Regions from separate parts of the Bacillus sp. N12A5 genome, predicted to be linked through region 2. Evidence: a T-box and tRNA genes for the amino acid it is inferred to sense, from the RefSeq annotation. Region 2 holds a T-box; the other holds one or more tRNA genes.

The links. A T-box is a leader RNA that pairs with one kind of tRNA and senses whether it is charged. The one in region 2 lies ahead of valS (valine--tRNA ligase), so its partner is inferred to be a tRNA-Val.
Region 1: it has a tRNA-Val gene. The T-box ahead of valS (valine--tRNA ligase) is inferred to sense a tRNA for this amino acid. The anticodon was not compared.

The regions. Positions count from the first base shown of each region.
Region 1 covers NZ_JALAMR010000001.1:35,848-45,981, reverse strand. The annotation lists gene MOC09_RS00255 (glycoside hydrolase family 3 protein) at 1-358, opposite strand, end outside; gene pbp4b (penicillin binding protein PBP4B) at 386-1,711, opposite strand; gene MOC09_RS00245 (PTS transporter subunit EIIC) at 1,767-3,134, opposite strand; gene MOC09_RS00240 (MurR/RpiR family transcriptional regulator) at 3,160-4,011, opposite strand; gene murQ (N-acetylmuramic acid 6-phosphate etherase) at 4,025-4,942, opposite strand; gene MOC09_RS00230 (GNAT family N-acetyltransferase) at 5,052-5,534, opposite strand; gene MOC09_RS00225 (DUF523 domain-containing protein) at 5,547-5,945, opposite strand; tRNA gene MOC09_RS00220 (tRNA-Glu) at 6,126-6,200, shown strand; tRNA gene MOC09_RS00215 (tRNA-Val) at 6,204-6,279, shown strand; tRNA gene MOC09_RS00210 (tRNA-Thr) at 6,284-6,356, shown strand; tRNA gene MOC09_RS00205 (tRNA-Tyr) at 6,377-6,461, shown strand; tRNA gene MOC09_RS00200 (tRNA-Gln) at 6,466-6,537, shown strand; gene sigW (RNA polymerase sigma factor SigW) at 6,766-7,329, shown strand; gene rsiW (anti-sigma-W factor RsiW) at 7,343-7,969, shown strand; gene cdaA (diadenylate cyclase CdaA) at 8,130-8,951, shown strand; gene cdaR (CdaA regulatory protein CdaR) at 8,944-10,134, shown strand, end outside.
Region 2 covers NZ_JALAMR010000008.1:281,584-291,717, reverse strand. The annotation lists gene MOC09_RS10795 (prepilin peptidase) at 1-559, opposite strand, end outside; gene MOC09_RS10790 (bifunctional folylpolyglutamate synthase/dihydrofolate synthase) at 702-1,994, opposite strand; gene valS (valine--tRNA ligase) at 2,054-4,696, opposite strand; T-box leader at 4,756-4,978, opposite strand; gene MOC09_RS10780 (hypothetical protein) at 5,144-5,335, shown strand; gene cotN (spore coat protein CotN) at 5,354-6,379, opposite strand; gene MOC09_RS10770 (LysM peptidoglycan-binding domain-containing protein) at 6,412-8,412, opposite strand; gene hemL (glutamate-1-semialdehyde 2,1-aminomutase) at 8,546-9,838, opposite strand; gene hemB (porphobilinogen synthase) at 9,868-10,134, opposite strand, start outside.

The sequences.
Region 1 (10,134 bases), on a different contig from region 2:
GAATCAACGGAATTTTAGGGCTTGCCTTTTGGTAAGCGTCTGTCAGCTGTACAGTTTGTTTTGTTGTTTTTACATTTTCTGCAAAAAGGATGACCCCACCGAATTGATATTTCTTGATGAGGCCGGCGACTTCCTCATTCATTTCTGTAAAGGCTTGCGGAGAGGACTGGCCTTCCTTTTGCCAGTTTCTGAAATCCGGCATCAGCATCTGGCCGAGTTTCTCATCTAACGTCATGCGATTGACAATCTGCTTGGCGTCAGATAAGCCGCTGGATGAAGCGGCTTTTGTCTGACTGGCGCCGAAAAAACATGAAAGAAAGAGGACGGCTGAAAGGATAAGCGGAAAGACTGGTTTCATGGAAATTCCCTCCTATCGTCGAATCATTCATTCCATCGCTTCATAAATCGCGGTAATGATGCTCCCGTAACTGCCTGTCGGAAATTGATCACCCTCAAACACGTTTGAATTTTCCTCTGGATTAGCAACCGGTGAATGTTTTTTATTTGTTAACAAGGCGATGCCTAAGTTGTATGCTGGATCAATGACGGTAACCGTCCCTGTCCAGCCGGTATGTCCGTAAGCATTTTTACTGGCATAAGGGCCAAACATCCATTCCATGCTTTTACTTCCGTTTCGCCGCCAGCCAAGAGCGAATGTCGGATCTGTTTCTGATGGTGAAGCAAATAAGTCAGCTGTTTTCTGATCAAATAAAGAAACGTTTCGGTAGGACCCTTTGTTTAACATAACCTGCAGCAGAATAGCCATATCATCAGCATTTGAAAACAATCCGGCATGACCAGACACGCCCCCCATTGAGTAAAACGCTTTTTCGTCATGTACTTCTCCTTGCAGTGTGTTGGTTCGGATATTAGGGAAATCAATAACGCCATCCCGGGTATTGCCCATACGTTCAGTAGCTGCGAACTGCTTCGGTTTAAAGCCTTTTTGCAGCGGATTGTACAAGGTATGCTTCAGGCCCAGCGGCTTGTAGAGCTCCTGCTCCGTGTAGACATCAAGCGGTTTGCCGGTGAGATGTTCGACAATACAGCCGAGGAGCATATAGCCGATGTCACTGTATACGTGCTTTGTCCCTGTTTCATAATCGAGCGGAATGTTCGACAAATATTCAATCGTTTTGTCCCGCTCCTGGGAATAGAACTTGCCGGCTTTTTCCGGCGTGTAAAAGTAAAAGCTTGAGGGGAGCCCTGATTGGTGCTGGAGGACATCGATGACACGAATTTTGTCTTTTCCTTTCAAGAGGTCTCCCGGCTGATCCTTGAAATCCGGCAAATAAGCAGAAACCTTTTCATAGATGTTAAGCTTTCCTTGGCTGACTAAGCGCTGCAAGGCAAAATTCGTTGCATACATTTTTGTATTTGAGGCCAAGTCAAACATTGTGCTTGATTTCATTTTTGCCGGACGGCGCAGCAGCTCTGATCCTTCATATTTTTTACTGTAGCCGTATGCTTCTTTTTTGATGATGCGGCCATCCTTCACGACGACAAGAACGGCGCCTGGAAATCCTGCTGCAATATCCCGTTCAATCATCTGATCAACCTTCCTTAGTTTCTCCGACGAGAATTGTGCAGATTCTGCATTTATGGGTTTCAGCTCAACCTGGTTGTCTGCTGTTTGCGCGAAGGTTTCATTTGGCGTCAGTAAAAATAGCGTTAAAATGGCACTGAATAAGGACAGTGTCTTTGTTTTCACACGCTTGCTCCTTTCCGTGGTTCTATCCCGTTACTATCCCTAAAACTGAAACCATTTAATCGAATTGAGAAGCCATTTCATCTTTATATCCGAATGCATAGGTTAATAAAAAGCCGGCTGCGTACGAAATAAAGAGTCCGATGATATATAGAATGATTTGCGAAGGCAGGACGAGGAAGGAAAGCGGCAGCCCTGAGACACCAATCGCAATGGTGGCTACCTGAAAATAAGCTTGAAATGCGCCGCCGATTCCAGCACCTAGGCATGCCGTCAAAAACGGACGGCCAAGTGGGAGCGTGACCCCGAAAATAAGCGGTTCACCAATGCCGAGCAGCCCCGACGGAAGACCTCCTGCGATTGCTTTTCTCAATGTAGTTTTTTTCGTTTTCATAAAGATGGCAAAGGCCGCGCCTACCTGTCCTGCGCCTCCCATAGCCAAAATAGGGAGCAGAGGATCATTGCCGATTGAATTGATCAGTTCCATGTGCACTGGCGTCAAGCCTTGATGCAGTCCAGTCACGACGAGAGGAAGGAAGGTTGCGCCCAGAATAAAGCCTGCAGCGATACCGCCGATGTCCAAGATGGACTGAAGACCGGATGTAATGGCATCAGAAATGAAGCCGCCTAAAGGCATAAATACGACATAAGTGACGATTCCGGTGATTAACAGTGAGACGGTTGGGGTGACAATGATATCGAGTGATTGAGGAATAAAACGGCGGATAAATCGTTCAGTGTAAGCAATGAATATAGCTGCGAATAGAACTCCGATCAGACCTCCCCTGCCCGGAAGAAGCTCTTCTCCGAATAAACTGATCTTTGCAATCTCCGGATTTATAATCAAGATCCCGGCCAGAGCCCCAAGAGCAGGTGTCCCGCCAAATTCTTTCGATGCGTTGATACCGACAAGGATGCCGAGATATGTGAATAACCCTGATCCGATGACTGTCAGGATAACAGCAATTTGTGATTCTGCAGAGAGCCATCCGGCTTGAATAATTGCTTTGGTAATCCCAGTAATTAAACCGGAAGCGACGAGTGCAGGAATAAGAGGGATAAAGATGCTGGCAATTTTACGTAAAAAAAGTTTAAAAGGAGTGGCGTTTTTTCGGTTGATATCGGCCTTCTTTTTAGCGGCTGCTTCTGTAACATTGACACCCTCTTCTGCTGACACGAGCTTTGAGAAAGCGGCTGTGACATGATTGACGACTCCTGTGCCGAGGATAATTTGTAAGGTTTCAGCCTCAACAACCCCTAGTACGCCGTCGAGCTCTCTTAAAGCCTGAACATCTGTTTTACTCCCATCGTAAGGCGTAATACGCAGGCGTGTCATGCAATGCGTATATGAAGAAATATTGGATTTTCCTCCGCATAGCTCAAGGATTTTCTTTGCGAGATGCTGGTAGTTATTTTCTTTGCTCATCAAAACCCCTCCCCTTCAAGATGCCTTATTTTTTCCGCATAGATTGTATGGCTGCTCTTGTTTTATCAATGTAGCCGGTTGTTTCTTCATATTGCTCGGCTGCCATACCTAGAAACAAAACATCAATCATAAAAAGCTGGGCGAGACGGGAGGAAGTGGCTGCACTTCGAAGCAGGGCTTCATTGGAATGTGCTGTGTACAATGGGACATCAGCGAGCGCGGAGACGGATGTTTGACTGAATTGTGTGAGGCTGATCGTTGTGATTCCTTTTTCCTTAGCCATGGCGAGCAGTTCAATAATTTCCTGCGTCTCTCCTGAAAATGAAATGGCGAATACGATGTCTTCCTTATCCGCGTTTGCGATTAAAGATGCCACAAGATGAGTATCTGTGAATGCAGTTGCTGGTTTATGAATACGAAGCCACTTTTGCTGGACGTCCTTGGCAACAATACCGGAAGCGCCGACACCGATAAAATGCACGGTATGAGCTTTGAGAAGCAGAGAAACCGCTCGTTCAAGCTCTTTGTAGTCCATCAGGTCTGACGTATCCTGAATGGCTTGAATGGCATTTCCGGCCGCTTTTTCAGAAATGGAGGGCAGCGGTTCGTGGGGCGCAATGTCCCGGTAGCCTTGTAAGGAGGGCTTTGCCAGATCCCCTGCTATTCTCATTTTTAGATCTTGAAAGCCTTTTAGCCCAAGTGATTTGCAGAGTCTGATGACGGCAGCGTCACTTGAATTGGCTAAGGCGCTGATTTCACTGACAGTGCTTTCGATTGCTTTGTGGGGCTGGGTTAGGATGTAATCTGCAAGTTTACGCTCAGATGGAGGGAGCTTGTGCTTCATTGATTGGATGATTGCTAATCCGCCTGTTGCCATTCCCGGTCTCTCCTTATCTTAAATGGTAATATTCGATTGCCGTGTCTATAAAACCGTTTGCTTCATCAAGCAATGCCTTAGCCTTTTCCTGATCTGTGCTTGTTTTGAGCATGACGATTGCCGTTTTAACGTGTTGATTGGCTTGTTCTAATGTGTTTCTTGCTGTGTCGTATGAAGCGTTTGTGAGACTTTGGATGATGCTGATGGCGCGTTCTTTTAATTTTTTGTTGCTGACGTTAACGTCTACCATCAAGTTTTCGTAAACCTTGCCGATTTTGACCATGACTGCCGTGGATATCATGTTTAGAATCATTTTATGAGCGGTTGCGGCTTTCATACGTGTTGATCCTGTAATGGCCTCAGGCCCGACGACAACCTCAATGCTGTGATCCGCATCCTTACTGATGGCGGAGTTTTCATTACAGGTAAGGGCGATGGTATGTGCTCCGACTTTGCGGGCGTATGTTAGGGCGCCTGCGGCATAAGGTGTGCGTCCGCTTGCTGCAATGGCAATGACAGTGTCGTTTGGAGTGAGCTGTATGTTTTTTAGATCCTCAGCTCCGGCTTCTTCACTGTCCTCAATCCCCTCTGCTGCCTGCAAAAATGCGTTGGGGCCTCCAGCCATGATACCGATGACCTGATCTGGGTTTACGCTGTAGGTGGGAGGACATTCAACGGCATCCATCACACCGAGTCTGCCGCTAGTGCCGGCGCCTGTATATATGAGCCGGCCTCCATTTTGAAACGAGTCGCAGGCGCAATCTACGGCTATTTTGATATCGGGGAGAACCTGCTGAACGGCGGCTGCGACTTTCATATCTTCGTTGTTGATCATCTTGAGGATGCCGAGCGTGTTTGCTTTGTGGATTTCTGTTGTTTGGCTATTGCGTGATTCCGTTGTAAGACGGTGAAGATGTAATGGTTCTGACATGAGGATGCCCCCTGTTTTAACATAATATATTTCAATATTCAGTATATTCATTTCTGTTATGATATTTCAACTATGTTTTTTCGTTTTTGAAATTTTATTTCATTTGGGCCTATAAGAAATAATGAAGAATCAGCTGTTCTCCGAGAGGCCCGATTCTTCGCCGGCCTTTATCAAGGAACCCGCTTTTCATATAAAGGTGCTTTGCTCGTGAGTTTAGGTGATTGACGGCCAAGATGATTTCATCGCACCATGGAAAATAACCGCTCACAAAAGAGGGAAGCTGAAGCATTGCTTTTTTGGCATAGCCTTTTCCGTGATGCATAGCATTTAATGACAGGGAACTGAGCAGTAAAGCAAATGGGTTGTTAGAATAGGGAGCAAGCGTTTCTTTTGAAGTGTGTAAAATAAAAAAACCGACTGGCAGATCGTCTTTTAAGATGACAACCGGATACCGGTCCTGTATGCCAAGGGCCTGAGTCAGCACCTCTTTTGGGAGGGAGGTAAAGCGTTTGTCATCGTTGGTTAGCGTGAATGATTGAAGCTCCTGCAAGTGTTCAGGCCTATAGAAGGATAAAGAAATGTCTTGAGTCATGTTGTGCCCTCCTTACATTATGTCATCTAGCTGGTTTTCTGAAATAACGCGGTAGCCCGCTCGTTTTAACAGTGCGGCGGTCACTCCGCTGCCGGTGATTTTTTGGCCGGAGAATGTGCCGTTATAGATAAACCTGCTTCCGCACGATGGACTGTTTTCTTTTAATATGACGGCAGAGGCATTGATTTCTTTTGCGTAAGCTAATGTTTTCGCGGTTCCATTGAGAACATCCTCGCCGGTGCCTCCGATGATTTCCGCAGGTTCACGGGGAGTTGAGAAGCCGCCGAGAAGCTCAGGGCAAGCCATGATGGCTTTATTTTCATCGAGAAGTTTTCTGATTTTCTCTGATGCGGCATGAGAGCCGTTGTATCTGCATTCAATGCCGCCAAGGCAAGAGCTGACTAGCATCATCTTGGTTTCTCCTCTCTTGATTCGCTTGTCTCTATCATAAAAGAAATGATAAATGTTGGGGGGCTTTTTCAGTTAAAAAAGGAGTTAAAAAGTTTGAAAATAAAAAATTTAATTTTTCTCTTTACAAAGGGGTGGTAACCTGTATATAATAACTTTTGTCAGCTCGACGAGAACACAAACGGCCCGTTGGTCAAGCGGTTAAGACACCGCCCTTTCACGGCGGTAACACGGGTTCGAATCCCGTACGGGTCACCATTTGGAGGATTAGCTCAGCTGGGAGAGCATCTGCCTTACAAGCAGAGGGTCGGCGGTTCGAGCCCGTCATCCTCCACCATCTTGCCGGTGTAGCTCAATTGGTAGAGCAACTGACTTGTAATCAGTAGGTTGGGGGTTCAAGTCCTCTTGCCGGCACTCTTTTCTTACATGAATATGGAGGGGTAGCGAAGTGGCTAAACGCGGCGGACTGTAAATCCGCTCCCTCAGGGTTCGGCAGTTCGAATCTGCCCCCCTCCACCATTATTGGGCTATAGCCAAGCGGTAAGGCAACGGACTTTGACTCCGTCATGCGTTGGTTCGAATCCAGCTAGCCCAGTCACAGACACCTTTGATCAAAAGGTGTCTTTTTTTCTTTTTAAAATCATTCCAACTTCTAACTGTTCAGTCTGTATAGTAATTTTAAAAATATGTTAAGGTAGTTTATTCACGAATTACCATCTACACCCTGCCAAAAATTTGATAAACTTATTTTATAAAAAAGTTGAAACCTTTTGAAACGAAGCTCGTATACATACAGACCGGTGAAGGCAGAGGTTAGATAAATATGGAAATGATGATTAAAAAGAGAATTAAGCAAGTCAAAAAAGGCGACCAAAATGCATTTGCGGACATCGTAGATATTTACAAGGATAAAATTTATCAGCTTTGCTACCGTATGCTTGGCAATGTGCATGAGGCGGAGGATATTGCACAGGAGGCTTTCATCAGAGCGTACGTTAATATCGACAGTTTTGATATTAACCGGAAATTTTCAACTTGGCTTTATCGAATCGCAACCAATTTGACCATTGATCGCATTCGCAAAAAGAAGCCTGATTATTACCTCGATGCAGAGGTGGCTGGTACGGAAGGCTTGACGATGTATTCACAAATCGCCGCAGATGGGGTTTTGCCTGAAGATGCTGTTGTGTCGCTGGAGCTCTCTAACACGATACAGCAGAAAATTTTAAAGCTTCCTGACAAATACAGAACAGTCATCGTATTAAAGTATATTGACGAACTCTCACTAATTGAAATTGGCGAGATTCTGAACATCCCTGTGGGAACTGTAAAAACGCGGATTCACAGAGGCAGAGAGGCTCTTAGAAAACAATTAAGGGATCTTTAAGTGGGGTGATGAAATGGGCTGTCCAGAACAAATTGTGCAGCTTATGCATATGCATCTTGATGGAGATATCCCTCCAAAAGATGAACAGGTATTAAAGGAACATCTTGAGACATGCGAGAAATGCAAAAAGCATTTTTATGAGATGGAAAAATCCATAGCGCTCGTCCGGAGCACATCGCATGTTGAAGCCCCCGCGAATTTTACCGCTAACGTCATGGCGAAATTGCCTAAGGAGAAGAAAAGAGCTTCTGTGAAAAGATGGTTCAGATCCCATCCCGTTATCGCAGCTGCTGCGGTATTCATCATTTTGATGGGCGGAGGTTTTTTAAACAGCTGGCATAATGACCACAATTTCAGCGTGTCCAAGCAGCCGAATCTTGTGGTGCATAACAATACTGTGATCGTGCCTGAAGGTGAGACGGTCAAAGGTGATGTCACTGTCAAAAACGGCAAGCTGATTATTAAAGGAAAAATAGACGGGGATGTAACCGTCGTAAACGGCGAAAAGTATATGGCCTCTGCTGGACAAGTCACCGGTCAGATTGAAGAAATCAATGAGTTATTCGACTGGACATGGTACAAAATGAAGTCTGCGGGGAAAAGTGTATTTAGTGCATTAGATCCGAACGGAAAAGAGTAAAGCGTATCAGCGCTTTGCTCTTTTTTTTGCGTGCTGAAAGGGCTGGCACATTTCACTTGCTAAATCGAAATGTGGTATAATGGGCTCGCTATGTAAAGTACATATGCGTAACACGTAAAACAAACATTACGAAATGACTGAATTCTTGGAGGACGAGGAAATGGCTTTTGAGGATATCCCTTTTTTGCAGTACCTCGGCAATGCCGTTGATATTCTCCTTGTTTGGTATGTGATATATAAACTGATTATGGTGATACGCGGCACGAAAGCGGTTCAGCTGTTAAAAGGAATTGTCGTGATCGTGCTTGTCCGTATGGCCAGCCAATATTTGGGCCTCAGCACACTTCAATGGCTGATGGACCAAGCGATAACATGGGGATTTTTAGCAATTATTATTATCTTTCAGCCTGAGCTGAGAAGAGCGCTTGAACAGCTTGGCCGCGGCCGCTTTTTTTCAAGGAGCGGCACGCCTGTAGAGGAAGCGCAGCAGAAAACGATTGAGGCCATTGCAAAAGCGATTAATTATATGGCAAAACGCCGTATAGGCGCCCTGCTGACCATTGAGCGGGATACCGGAATGGGAGATTATATTGAGACCGGCATCCCATTGAATGCCAAAGTCAGCTCTGAGCTGCTGATCAATATTTTTATTCCGAACACCCCGCTTCATGACGGTGCGGTGATTATGAAGAATAATGAAATTGCCGCTGCAGCCTGTTATCTGCCGCTTTCGGAGAGCCCGTTTATTTCAAAAGAACTGGGTACGCGGCACAGAGCGGCTGTCGGCATCAGTGAAGTAACGGACAGTTTGACGATTATTGTGTCTGAAGAGACCGGCGGCGTCAGTGTGGCGAAGAACGGCGACCTTCACAGAGAGCTGACGGAAGAAGCACTGAAAGAAATGCTTGAAGCCGAGTTTAAGAAAAACACCAGAGACACTTCTTCTAACCGCTGGTATTGGAGGGGCAAGAAAAATGGATAAATTCTTAAACAACCGCTGGGCTGTGAAAATCATTGCGCTGCTTTTCGCGCTCTTGCTTTATGTGGCGGTTAACAGCAATCAAGCACCGACTCCGAAAAAACCGGGTGAATCTTTCTTTCCGACATCAACAACTGATGAAGCAACACTGACCGATATTCCGGTCAAAGCGTATTATGATGACGAAAATTACGTCGTGACAGGTGTACCGCAAACGGTAAATGTCACGATAAAAGGTTCGACAAGCGCCGTGAAAAAGGCTAGGCAGACCAAGAACTTCGAAATATATGCCGATATGGAACATTTGAAAACCGGCACACATAAGGTCGAGCTTAAGGCCAAAAATGTGTCGGATGGGCTGACAATCTCAATCAACCCGTCTGTTACGACAGTAACCATTCAAGAACGGACGACCAAAAGCTTTCCCGTAGAGGTGGAATACTACAATAAAAGCAAAATGAAAAAAGGCTATTCTCCGGAGCAGCCGATTGTCAGTCCGAAAAATGTGCAGATTACAGGATCTAAAAATGTGATCGATAATATTTCACTTGTCAAAGCTTCAGTGAACCTGGAAAACGCAGATGAAACGATTGAAAAGGAAGCGAAAGTGACTGTCTATGATAAAGATGGAAACGCGCTTCCTGTCGATGTGGAGCCCTCGGTCATCAAGATTACCGTCCCGGTGACAAGCCCGAGTAAAAAAGTGCCCTTTAAAATTGAACGGACAGGAAGCCTTCCTGACGGTGTCAGCATAGCAAATATAGAATCCAGCCCCAGCGAGGTAACAGTTTACGGCTCGCAGGATGTGTTGGATTCTCTTGAATTTATTGACGGCGTCAGCTTAGATTTAAGCAAGATCACCAAGGATTCCGATATCGAGGCAGATATCCCGCTTCCTGACGGCGTCAAAAAGATCTCGCCGTCAAAAGTGACTTTGCATATTGAAGTGGATAGTGAAGCGGATCAGAAGTTTGAGAATGTCCCTATTAAGACTGTAGGGCTGGGCAGCTCGCAAAACATTGATTTTCTTGATCCGGAAACACAAGCGATAGACGTGACAGCTAAAGGCTCTCCCGCCAACATAAAAAAACTGAAAAAATCAGATATTGAATTGTATGTGAATGTTTCAGATTTAGATGACGGTGAGCATAGCGTGAAGCTTGAAGTAAACGGACCACAGAATGTA
Region 2 (10,134 bases):
TTTTCACACCGAGCATAAAACCAATTACCGCAAATAATTTAATATCTCCTCCCCCTATTCCGCCATGGGTAATTGCAGCCATTAAGGCCAGAAAAAGAAATCCGGCGGCTGCACCTAACAGGCCTGTATACCAGGAATCAAGCGGAGAAATCAGTCTTGCAGCGGCCAAAATGGGGAGAAAAAAGATCAATATTCGATTTGGAATCAGCATAAAATGAATATCTGTCACTGTAACTATAATGAGAAGAGAAATAAACACGACGGCGGGAAATAGTTCTGAAGACGTGCCAAAGCGTATTCCGGCAGCTGTAAATAGACACGCTGTCACAAGCTCTGCCGCAGGATACATAAAAGAAATTCTGTGCCCGCAGCTTTTACATTTGCCTTTTTGGAGAAGGAATGACAGGATGGGGATTAATTCTGCCGGGGTTAATGTCTGCCGGCAAAACGAACATGCCGAACGGGGTGTGACAACGGATATCTGTAAGGGGATACGGCACCCGGCCGTATAATAAAATGAGCCAAGAATAAGCCCGAGGATAAAGAGAGCGGGAAGCATACACAACACACCTTTACTCACTGTAGATTCTGGTTTGGATTGTAGCAGAGTGAGAGGCCTGAACTCTAATCGAAACTATTTCATTTTACATATAAAAACCCCGGCAGAATCTCATTTTTCATACTGCCGGGGCTGGACGCGTTTATTGTAATCTTTTGCGGATATCAGAAATAAAGTAAAGTGATCCGGTAATAAGGACAATGTTATTTGAGCCTTTTTTGCTTTCTATGAATTCGATCACATCATCAGGATCTTCACTCCAGCTTTTATTGCTGATTTCACTTGCCTCATAGAGATCTTTTGCAAGAGCAGCACGCGGAAAATCAAAAGAAGCAAAATGAATCGCATGCGATATGGTTTCCAATTTCTTAATCATATCGTGATACGGTTTGTCCTTTAATGCACTAAACACCACAGAAATGCGGGTATCAGGAAAACGCTGCTTCATCGTTTCCACCAGCTTTTCAACGCCTTCCTCGTTATGCGCACCATCTAAGTATACCAGCGGATGTTCCTGAACAAGCTCTAACCGTCCCGGCCAAGCAGCCTTTACCAGCCCGCTTCTTAACGCTTCATCACTGATACGGGCAATATTCTCCCTATTGAGCCATTCAGCAGCCAAAATGGATAAAGCCGCATTTTGTCTTTGATGTGTGCCAATCAGAGATGTCCGAATATCTTCATAGCACTTCTCGCCCGTTTTGAATGAAAACTGTTCTCCGGCAGGCAGAGCCTCTTCATTGAAAATCACACATGTATCATGCAATGACTGGAACGGCGCAGCATGTCGTTCAGCTTCATGACGAATGACCTGTAAGGCTTCCGGCTGGGTAACAGCTGTAATGATAGGAATACCTTCTTTTATAATTCCGGCCTTTTGCCCGGCAATTTCTTCAATGGTATTACCCAAAATGTTCATATGGTCGTGTCCGATGCTTGTAATAACTGTTAAGAGCGGTTCAACTACATTTGTAGAGTCAAATCTTCCGCCCAGACCAGTTTCAAAAATAACAAAATCGACCTTATGAAACTCGGCAAAATATAAAAATGCACAAGCCGTCATTATCTCAAATTCTGTCGGCTGGCCGCAGTCCGTTTGATCAAGCGCTTCAACGTGCGGTTTAACCTGATTGACGAGTGTTGTCCATTCTTCATCTGAAATCGGTGTCCCGTTTACGCTGATCCGTTCATTAAACGTAATGATATAAGGTGACGTAAACGTGCCAACCGTATATCCGGCTTCTTGCAGCATAGTACGAATAAAAGCAACAGTTGATCCTTTACCGTTTGTTCCTGCTACGTGGAACGCGCGGATTTTCTTTTCAGGATGGCCTAACCGCGCCATCAGCTGCTCCATTCGGCCGAGACCGGGCTTCACTCCGAATTTCAGCCGGCCGTGGATCCAGCTGCGCGCTTCTTCATATGCAGTAAACAATGATAATCCCCTCTTTTATAAGGCAAGGCGGTTTCCCTAGAAACCGCCCCGGCTTTTCATTAACCCTTTAGCTCAGCCATTCGTTTTTGAACAGCGTCACGCTTTGCCACATAATCTTTTTCTTTTTCACGTTCTTCATCAATTACGTGCGCAGGCGCTTTTTTCATAAATCCTTCATTTCCAAGTTTCTTTTGAACACGCTCGACTTCTTTCGTCAGCTTATCGAATTCTTTTTGCAGACGGGCAATTTCTTCATCAATATTGATTAAGCCTTCTAGCGGAAGAATAACCTCTGCTCCTGAGACAACGGCTGTCATCGCTTTATCAACAGCCTCGATATCGGTGCCGATTTTAAGCACGCTCGGATTCGTAAAGCGTTCAACATATGAACGGTTCGCTTCGAGGCGGGCTGCTATTTCATCTGTGCTTGTTTTAATATACAGTTCAACCTGCTTGCTCATTGGCGTATTGACTTCACTGCGGATATTACGCACGGAACGGATCAGCTCAACAAGAAGCTTCATGTCAGCTGCCGCTTCAGTATCAGTATGCTCCGGCACCACAACAGGCCATTGGCTTACTGTAATCGATTCCCCTTGGTGAGGAAGGTGTTGCCAAATTTCTTCCGTTAAGAACGGCATAAACGGGTGGAGCAGGCGCATCGTTTGATCCAGTACGTAAGCAAGGATAGAACGGGTTGTTTTCTTAGCCGCTTCGTCTTCCCCGTAAAGCGGAAGCTTCGCCATTTCAATATACCAGTCACAGAAATCATCCCAAATAAAGTTATATAAATGGCGTCCGACTTCACCAAATTCATATCGGTCAGCGAGCTGGGTCACATGCTCGATCGTTTCATTTAATCGCGTTAAAATCCACTTGTCAGCTACTGATTTTTCGCCTGACAGATCAAGCTCATCGTATGTCATGCCATCCATGTTCATTAATGCAAAACGGGAGGCATTCCAAATTTTATTGGCAAAATTCCAAGTCGATTCCACTTTTTCATAGCTGAAGCGCAAATCCTGTCCAGGAGAGCTACCAGTCGCAAGGAAATAACGAAGAGAATCAGCTCCGTACTTGTCAATGACGTCCATCGGATCGACACCGTTTCCAAGAGATTTACTCATTTTCCGGCCCTGCTCGTCACGAATTAAGCCATGGATTAAAACATCTTTGAACGGGCGCTCATCTGTAAATTCAATGCCTTGGAAAATCATGCGTGACACCCAGAAGAAAATGATGTCGTACCCTGTAACAAGAACGTCAGTCGGATAGTAGCGTTTAAAGTCTTCAGCTGTTACATCAGGCCAGCCCATAGTGGAGAACGGCCAGAGCGCAGAACTGAACCATGTATCCAGCACGTCTGTATCCTGCTCCCAATTTTCGCTGTCCTCAGGCGCTTCAAGCCCGACATATAACTCGCCTGTTTCTTTATGATACCAGGCTGGAATGCGGTGGCCCCACCATAATTGACGGGAAATACACCAGTCGCGGATGTTTTCCATCCAATGTAAATACGTTTTTTCAAAACGGTCAGGCACAAAGTTGACTTTTTCCTCTTTCTTTTGCAACTCAATCGCTGCATCAGCAAGCGGCTGCATGCGCACAAACCATTGTGTAGAAAGGTAAGGCTCAACAACAGCCCCGCTTCGCTCACTATGGCCGACGGAGTGCATATGATCCTCGATTTTGAAGAGAACTCCCGCCTCCTGTAAATCTTTCACTAGCTTTTTGCGGCATTCAAAACGATCCATGCCTTGATATTGCAGGGCATTTTCATTCATCGTTCCGTCTTCATTCATGACAAGAATGCGCTCTAAATTGTGGCGGTTGCCAAGCTCGAAGTCGTTCGGATCATGAGCAGGCGTAATTTTCACTGCACCTGAGCCAAATTCCATATCAACGTAGTCATCACCGACAATCGGAATTTCACGATTTGTAATCGGCAGGATTACCGTTTTTCCGATCAGGTGCTTATAGCGCTCATCTTCAGGGTGAACGGCAACGGCTGTATCACCGAGCATTGTTTCAGGACGTGTCGTCGCTATTTCAATTGAGCCTGATCCGTCAGCGAGCGGATAGCTCATATGATAAAACGCGCCCTGAACATCCTTATAAATAACCTCAATGTCGGATAGAGCTGTTTTTGTCGCAGGGTCCCAGTTAATAATATATTCGCCTCTGTAGATCAGGCCTTTTTCATAAAGCTTTACGAAAACTTCGCGAACCGCTTTGCTTAAGCCTTCATCCAGCGTAAAGCGTTCACGGGAATAATCAAGGCCAAGCCCTAATTTCGCCCACTGGCTGCGAATGAAGTCAGCATATTCTTCCTTCCACTTCCACGTTTCTTCGAGGAATTTCTCGCGTCCCAGATCGTAGCGGGATTTGCCTTCCTCACGAAGTTTCGCTTCCACTTTCGCCTGTGTCGCAATTCCAGCGTGGTCCATACCAGGAAGCCACAGCACGTCATAACCCTGCATGCGTTTCATTCTTGTTACGATATCTTGCAGCGTCGTGTCCCACGCGTGGCCAAGGTGAAGTCTTCCTGTTACGTTTGGCGGCGGAATGACAACAGAATATGGCTCTTTTGTCTGGTCGCTGCCCGCTTCAAAAAATTTGCCTTTTAGCCAAAAATCATATCGGTCTTTTTCAACCGCTGCCGGATCGTATTTCGTCGGCATTGTTTGTTCATTCGTTTCCATGATAACCCTCCAGCATGTTTAAAAATGGCTGAGAACGAAAAAAGAGCTCTTCATCCCTGTAAAAGGACGAAAAGCTCTTTCGCGGTACCACCTTTTTTCATGAACTCTATCAGTTCATGCACTTACAACGGATAACGGGTGTTTCCCGAATTTCTCTACTCTTCTTTCAAGAAATTATGCTCCCGGGCGACCTTCCAATCAGACAACATAAGAAGCCTTTCAGCAAACGGCTTCTCTCTCTGCATGCGTCTTTTTTGTACTCTTCCCGTTCTAAGCAGGTGTATTTATCAGCTCATTATATACATTATTTATGTTCTTTATTATAGTAAAAGTGTTTTTGATTCGTCAATCATCTTTTCCAAAAACACCGCTTTCTATACAGAGGGGCAGGCACCTATTGCCCAAGTTTACATATGATGCTTGTAAATGCGTAGAGGAGGATGCACCTTGAAGAAACGATTCAGCTCTTATTCCCTGCCGCCGTGGGTCAGGCAAATTCGGCTTGTATCCGCGCAAGTGATTATCCCCATTACAATTTTTCAAGGGATCAGAACCATTTTCTTTCCGACAACCTTTGATGTTTTGCTGCTCGCAATCCTGATCTTGTTAGCTTGCGCCCTTCATTTAGACTGGATATAAACAAACAAGTCCGCGCCATTAAGACGTGGACTCGTTTTCAGCCTGAAATTTTTTCTCTTGTTCAATCTGATGAATTTTCATTACAAACGGCTCAATATTTTTCATTTGCCAGTAAGCCTTTAATAATTGCGTACATTCATCTTTTTCATGCTGTCTCTTCCCGGTTTGATAACGGTTCAACACCTTGTACATGGCTGCAGGATATGCCATATAGCTGAGAAAAAGACTGACTTCCGCTTCACGCAATGGAAATGATTTCGTGTATGCATAAAACCATTCGACACACTCAGGACAAGCTTTCGGAAAGCCTTTGAACATTTTTGTATAAAAGCCGAGCAAGTCGTTTTGCGGCGGCCCGACAGACGCTCTTTCGAAATTCGTGAAATACCCGGTTCCTGCATCATTATACAGAAAATGGTGGATAGACAGGCTGCCGTGGTTCATCACAACCCTTGAAACGCTTTGTTCTTTAGCTGACTCATACCAGTCCTCCAACCGCTCCAGCGCAAAGTTTACAGCGGATATGGTTTCTGAAAAATAGGTTACGGCCTGGAGTTCAAAAGGGGATAGATACCATTCCTTCTCTGCACTGTCTACAAACTGTTCGTAAAGAATTTTATCATCTTCCCACTTTTTTTTCGTTTGTCCGTAATAACGTTCAATGTCATCTCGTCTGACCTTTATTTCCTGAGCGGTTCTCTCGTGAAGACGGGCTGTTTCTCTAAATAAATATGCATGTTTCTGATCCCGTTCTTCCTCCTGGTCAAATTGGAGCCAAGGCATTAAATAATAGGAATCCCCTGATCGTATGCCACCTGAGAAAAATTCACCGTTATTTGTTCTGTAAACGGGAACAAATGAACGGAAACCTTTTTCCTCAATCGCCACCATATGATCGGTAAACTGTTTGCTGCGGGCCGATTTCAATTTTTTCAGGGCAAATACGCCGTAGTCTGTATACACTTTCCACACAAGAGGACTGACAGGCTCAATAAATTGAGCAGTCAGCCCGTATTCCTGAAGAACCGATTGGGTATCTTCCATTCCATTCACCACATTTTCCGATCGCTTACGGCTTACGCATGGCTGTTGTTATATTGAGGAATATAAAGGATCTGTCCTGCTTTCAATTCATCGTCCAACGCTAAGGAATTCATTCTGATCAGCTGCTGGGAGGTAATATCGTACCGTTCGCATAAACGTTCGATCGTGTCTTCCTGCTGAACAATGCATATTTTCATTCTCGAAAACTCATCCTCTTCCCTCGTAAAGAGTTTTGTTAAATAAAGAGAATTATCACTTTCCTTTGTTTGAGGTTCCTTCGTTTCAGCAGCAGGAGCAGCCATAGGAGCAGCATCAGCTTCCTTCCTTTCAGGCTCAGAGGTTTCCGGCAGCTGGAAGGATTGAAAAGGAGTTTCTTCCTCAGGCTCTTCAGCCGGAGGTATTTTTCTCACTTCAATTTCAAAGCTTTCCTCCTCTTGTTCTTCCTTTTCCAGCAGCTTAGGCGCTGAATAAAAAGAATCCTCCTCTTCTTGTTCGGGCAGGAATGTACGGTATGCCGGTTCAAGCTCTGCTTCTTGAGGTGCCTCCTCCGAGCTTGCTTTTTGAGTGAATTGAAAGTGCAAAGCGGCTTCATCTCGCTTTACATATGCAGCTGATGCTGGTTCCCTCTCTCTTTCTTCTTTGGAAAGGACAGCCTCAGACACAGTCTTCGATGCTTCATCAGCTTCTTGACGAAGCACGGGCTCTGTTTCTTCCGTTCGATCCGCTTCTTTCGTTTCCTGACGAAGCACAGGCTCTCTTTCTTCTGTTCGATCTGCTTCTTCCACTTCTTGGCGAAGTGCGGGCTCGGCTTCTTCCGTTCGATCTGCTTCTTCCGCTTCTTGGCAAAGTGCGGGCTCGGCTTCTTCCATTCGATCTGCTTCTTCCGCTTCTTGGCGAAGTGCGGGCTCGGCTTCTTCTGTTCGATTCACTTCTTCCGCTTCTTGACGAAGTACAGGGTCGGCTTCTTCCGTTCGATCTCCCTCTCCTGCTTCTTGGCGAAGTGCGAACTCCGCTTGTTTGGATTGATCAACTTCTTCATTTTGAGCCTCTTGGCGCATCGCATATTCAAGTATAGGAGACACTGCTTTTTCCTCCGAGATCGCAGTCTCTCCTTCCAAAACAGGAGATTCTTCTGCTCCAGAATCTTCACGAATCTCTGCTGAAGAGTTCGCTTTTTCACGAGCGTCCGCTATTGAAGCTGCTGCTAGCTCTGGCGTTTCTTTTTCTGCATTAACGATCTCTTGACTCTTCACTTCTGAAGTTTCAAGCTCTGGGTCAACTTCTTCTGTTTCCGCTTCTTCACGAAATTCTTCTTCCGGCGCGATAAATTCTTCCGGCTCGGCTTTCACTTTCACATCTTCTCGTGCCTCTGCTTCCGAAGCAACTGATTCCGGCGCCTCAGATTCTGCTTTTTCTGTTTCAAGCTCTTCACGGAGACCCGCTTTCGAGACAAAAAGCTCCGGCGTTTCAGCTGGCGTAACATCTTGGAAAACCGCTTCCTCTGCCGGAGGTGCATCCGGTTCTAATCCACTTCGTCTTGGCGGCTCAGAAAGTTCTTCCTCTCTGAATGCCGCAGGAGCTTCATATAATGGAATTTCCGGCTCTTTATCTGCCGCATCATCCAGAAGCCCTTCAATCGCTAAATCAGCCTGAATCGTTAATATGCGAGAATCAGTTAATTGATAGTCGAAGGCATCAATAAAGACGAAGACATCCTGTAAATGGCTCACTTTATTTTTCGGAATGGTAATATCCACAGGAAAACAGTGAGTCAGTTCCGCGCTCCCATCCTCTCTCTTTCTGACTTCTTCAACAAACCGCTTATCCGTATAAAACTCCTCAGTATGTTTGTTTTGATCTATGTTGTACTCACCTGTAAGTTCAAGCGATCCTCTGATTGATACATAATCATTTACTTCCTGAACCCTGATATCAGGATCTAATGAAATAGATAGAAGTTCAGAAACTTCCTGTCCTTTTTGGAAACAGATCGATTCTTCTACAGAAAATTGCAATCGATGATTTTGCGGCAAGTTCATATCCTCCTTTCATCTAATCCTTAAAATTAGATGTCACTAAAGGTGTATGTATGAACTAGGAAAAATATGAGTGGGGGAGCACACAAAAAAACCGGTACAAGGTTGTTCTTGTACCGGTTTTATACTCTTATCCGCGGCTGATCTCAGCGAATACTTTCTCAGCTGCCTGGATTGTGTTTTCAATATCTTCATCAGTATGGGCCGTTGAAAGGAAAAGGCCTTCGAATTGTGATGGCGGAAGGAATACACCTTCATTTGCCATGCCTTTATAGTAGTTAGCAAACAGCTTCAAATCAGAGGCTTTGGCTGTTTCATAATTGATGACAGGTTCGTTTGTAAAGAAGAAGCCGATCATTGAACCTGCGCGGTTAAAGGTATGCGGAATGCCGTGAGCCTCGGCGGCTTTTGAAATGCCTTCTTCCAGCCTGTCGCCTTTTTTGATGAAATTCTTGTAGGATTCAGGTGTCAGCTGCTTCAATGTTTCTAAGCCAGCCGTCATCGCAAGCGGGTTGCCTGACAATGTGCCGGCCTGATAAATCGGACCGCTCGGAGCGATCTGCTCCATGATTTCAGCCTTGCCGCCATAAGCACCGACAGGAAGCCCGCCCCCGATCACTTTTCCTAAACAAGTCAGATCAGGCGTTACGCCGAAGTATCCTTGAGCACAATTATAATCGACGCGGAAGCCTGTCATTACTTCATCAAAAATCAGCAGGGAACCGTATTGCTCAGTGATATCACGCAGCCCTTGCAGGAAGCCTTCTTGCGGCGGAACAACGCCCATATTTCCGGCAACCGGCTCTACAATAACACCCGCAATGTCTTCACCGTATTGCTGGAAAGCAAGCTTGACACTTTCTAAATCGTTGTATGGAACGGTGATGGTGTTTTTTGCAATTCCTTCAGGCACACCGGGACTGTCAGGCAGACCAAGAGTCGCCACACCAGAACCCGCTTTAATCAAGAGGGAATCGCCATGTCCGTGGTAGCAGCCCTCAAATTTTAAAATCTTGTTGCGGCCCGTATAGCCTCTTGCCAAACGGAGGGCACTCATTGTGGCCTCTGTTCCGGAGCTGACCATTCGTACAATTTCTACAGATGGCACACGATCAATGACGAGTTTTGCCAGTTCATTTTCTGCTTCAGTCGGAGCACCGAAGCTTGTCCCGTATTCAGCCACTTTTTTGAGGCTTTCTACGACGCGGTCATTTGTATGCCCTAAAATTAAAGGTCCCCATGACAAGACGTAGTCAATATATTCATTTCCGTCAATATCAAAGATTTTTGAGCCTTTTCCGCGCTCCATAAAAATCGGGTCCATATCAACCGATTTAAAGGCGCGAACGGGACTGTTCACACCGCCCGGCATGAGTTTTTGCGCTTCATTAAAAGCTGCTTTTGATTTTTCATAGCTTCTCATCTGCCTCAACTCCTGTCAACTGAATAAAATTACTCCGCAAGCCATTTCGCTGCGTCTTTCGCATGATACGTAATAATCAGGTCTGCACCTGCGCGCTTCATGCTTGTCAAAATTTCTAACACGATTTCTTTTTCTTTGATCCAGCCGTTCTGCGCTGCAGCCTTGACCATTGAATACTCTCCGCTTACATTATAAGCGACGAGCGGCAAAGTAAACTCATTTTTTACGTCACGCATGATATCCATATATGAAAGCGAAGGTTTGACAATCAAAAAGTCCGCGCCTTCCTCGACATC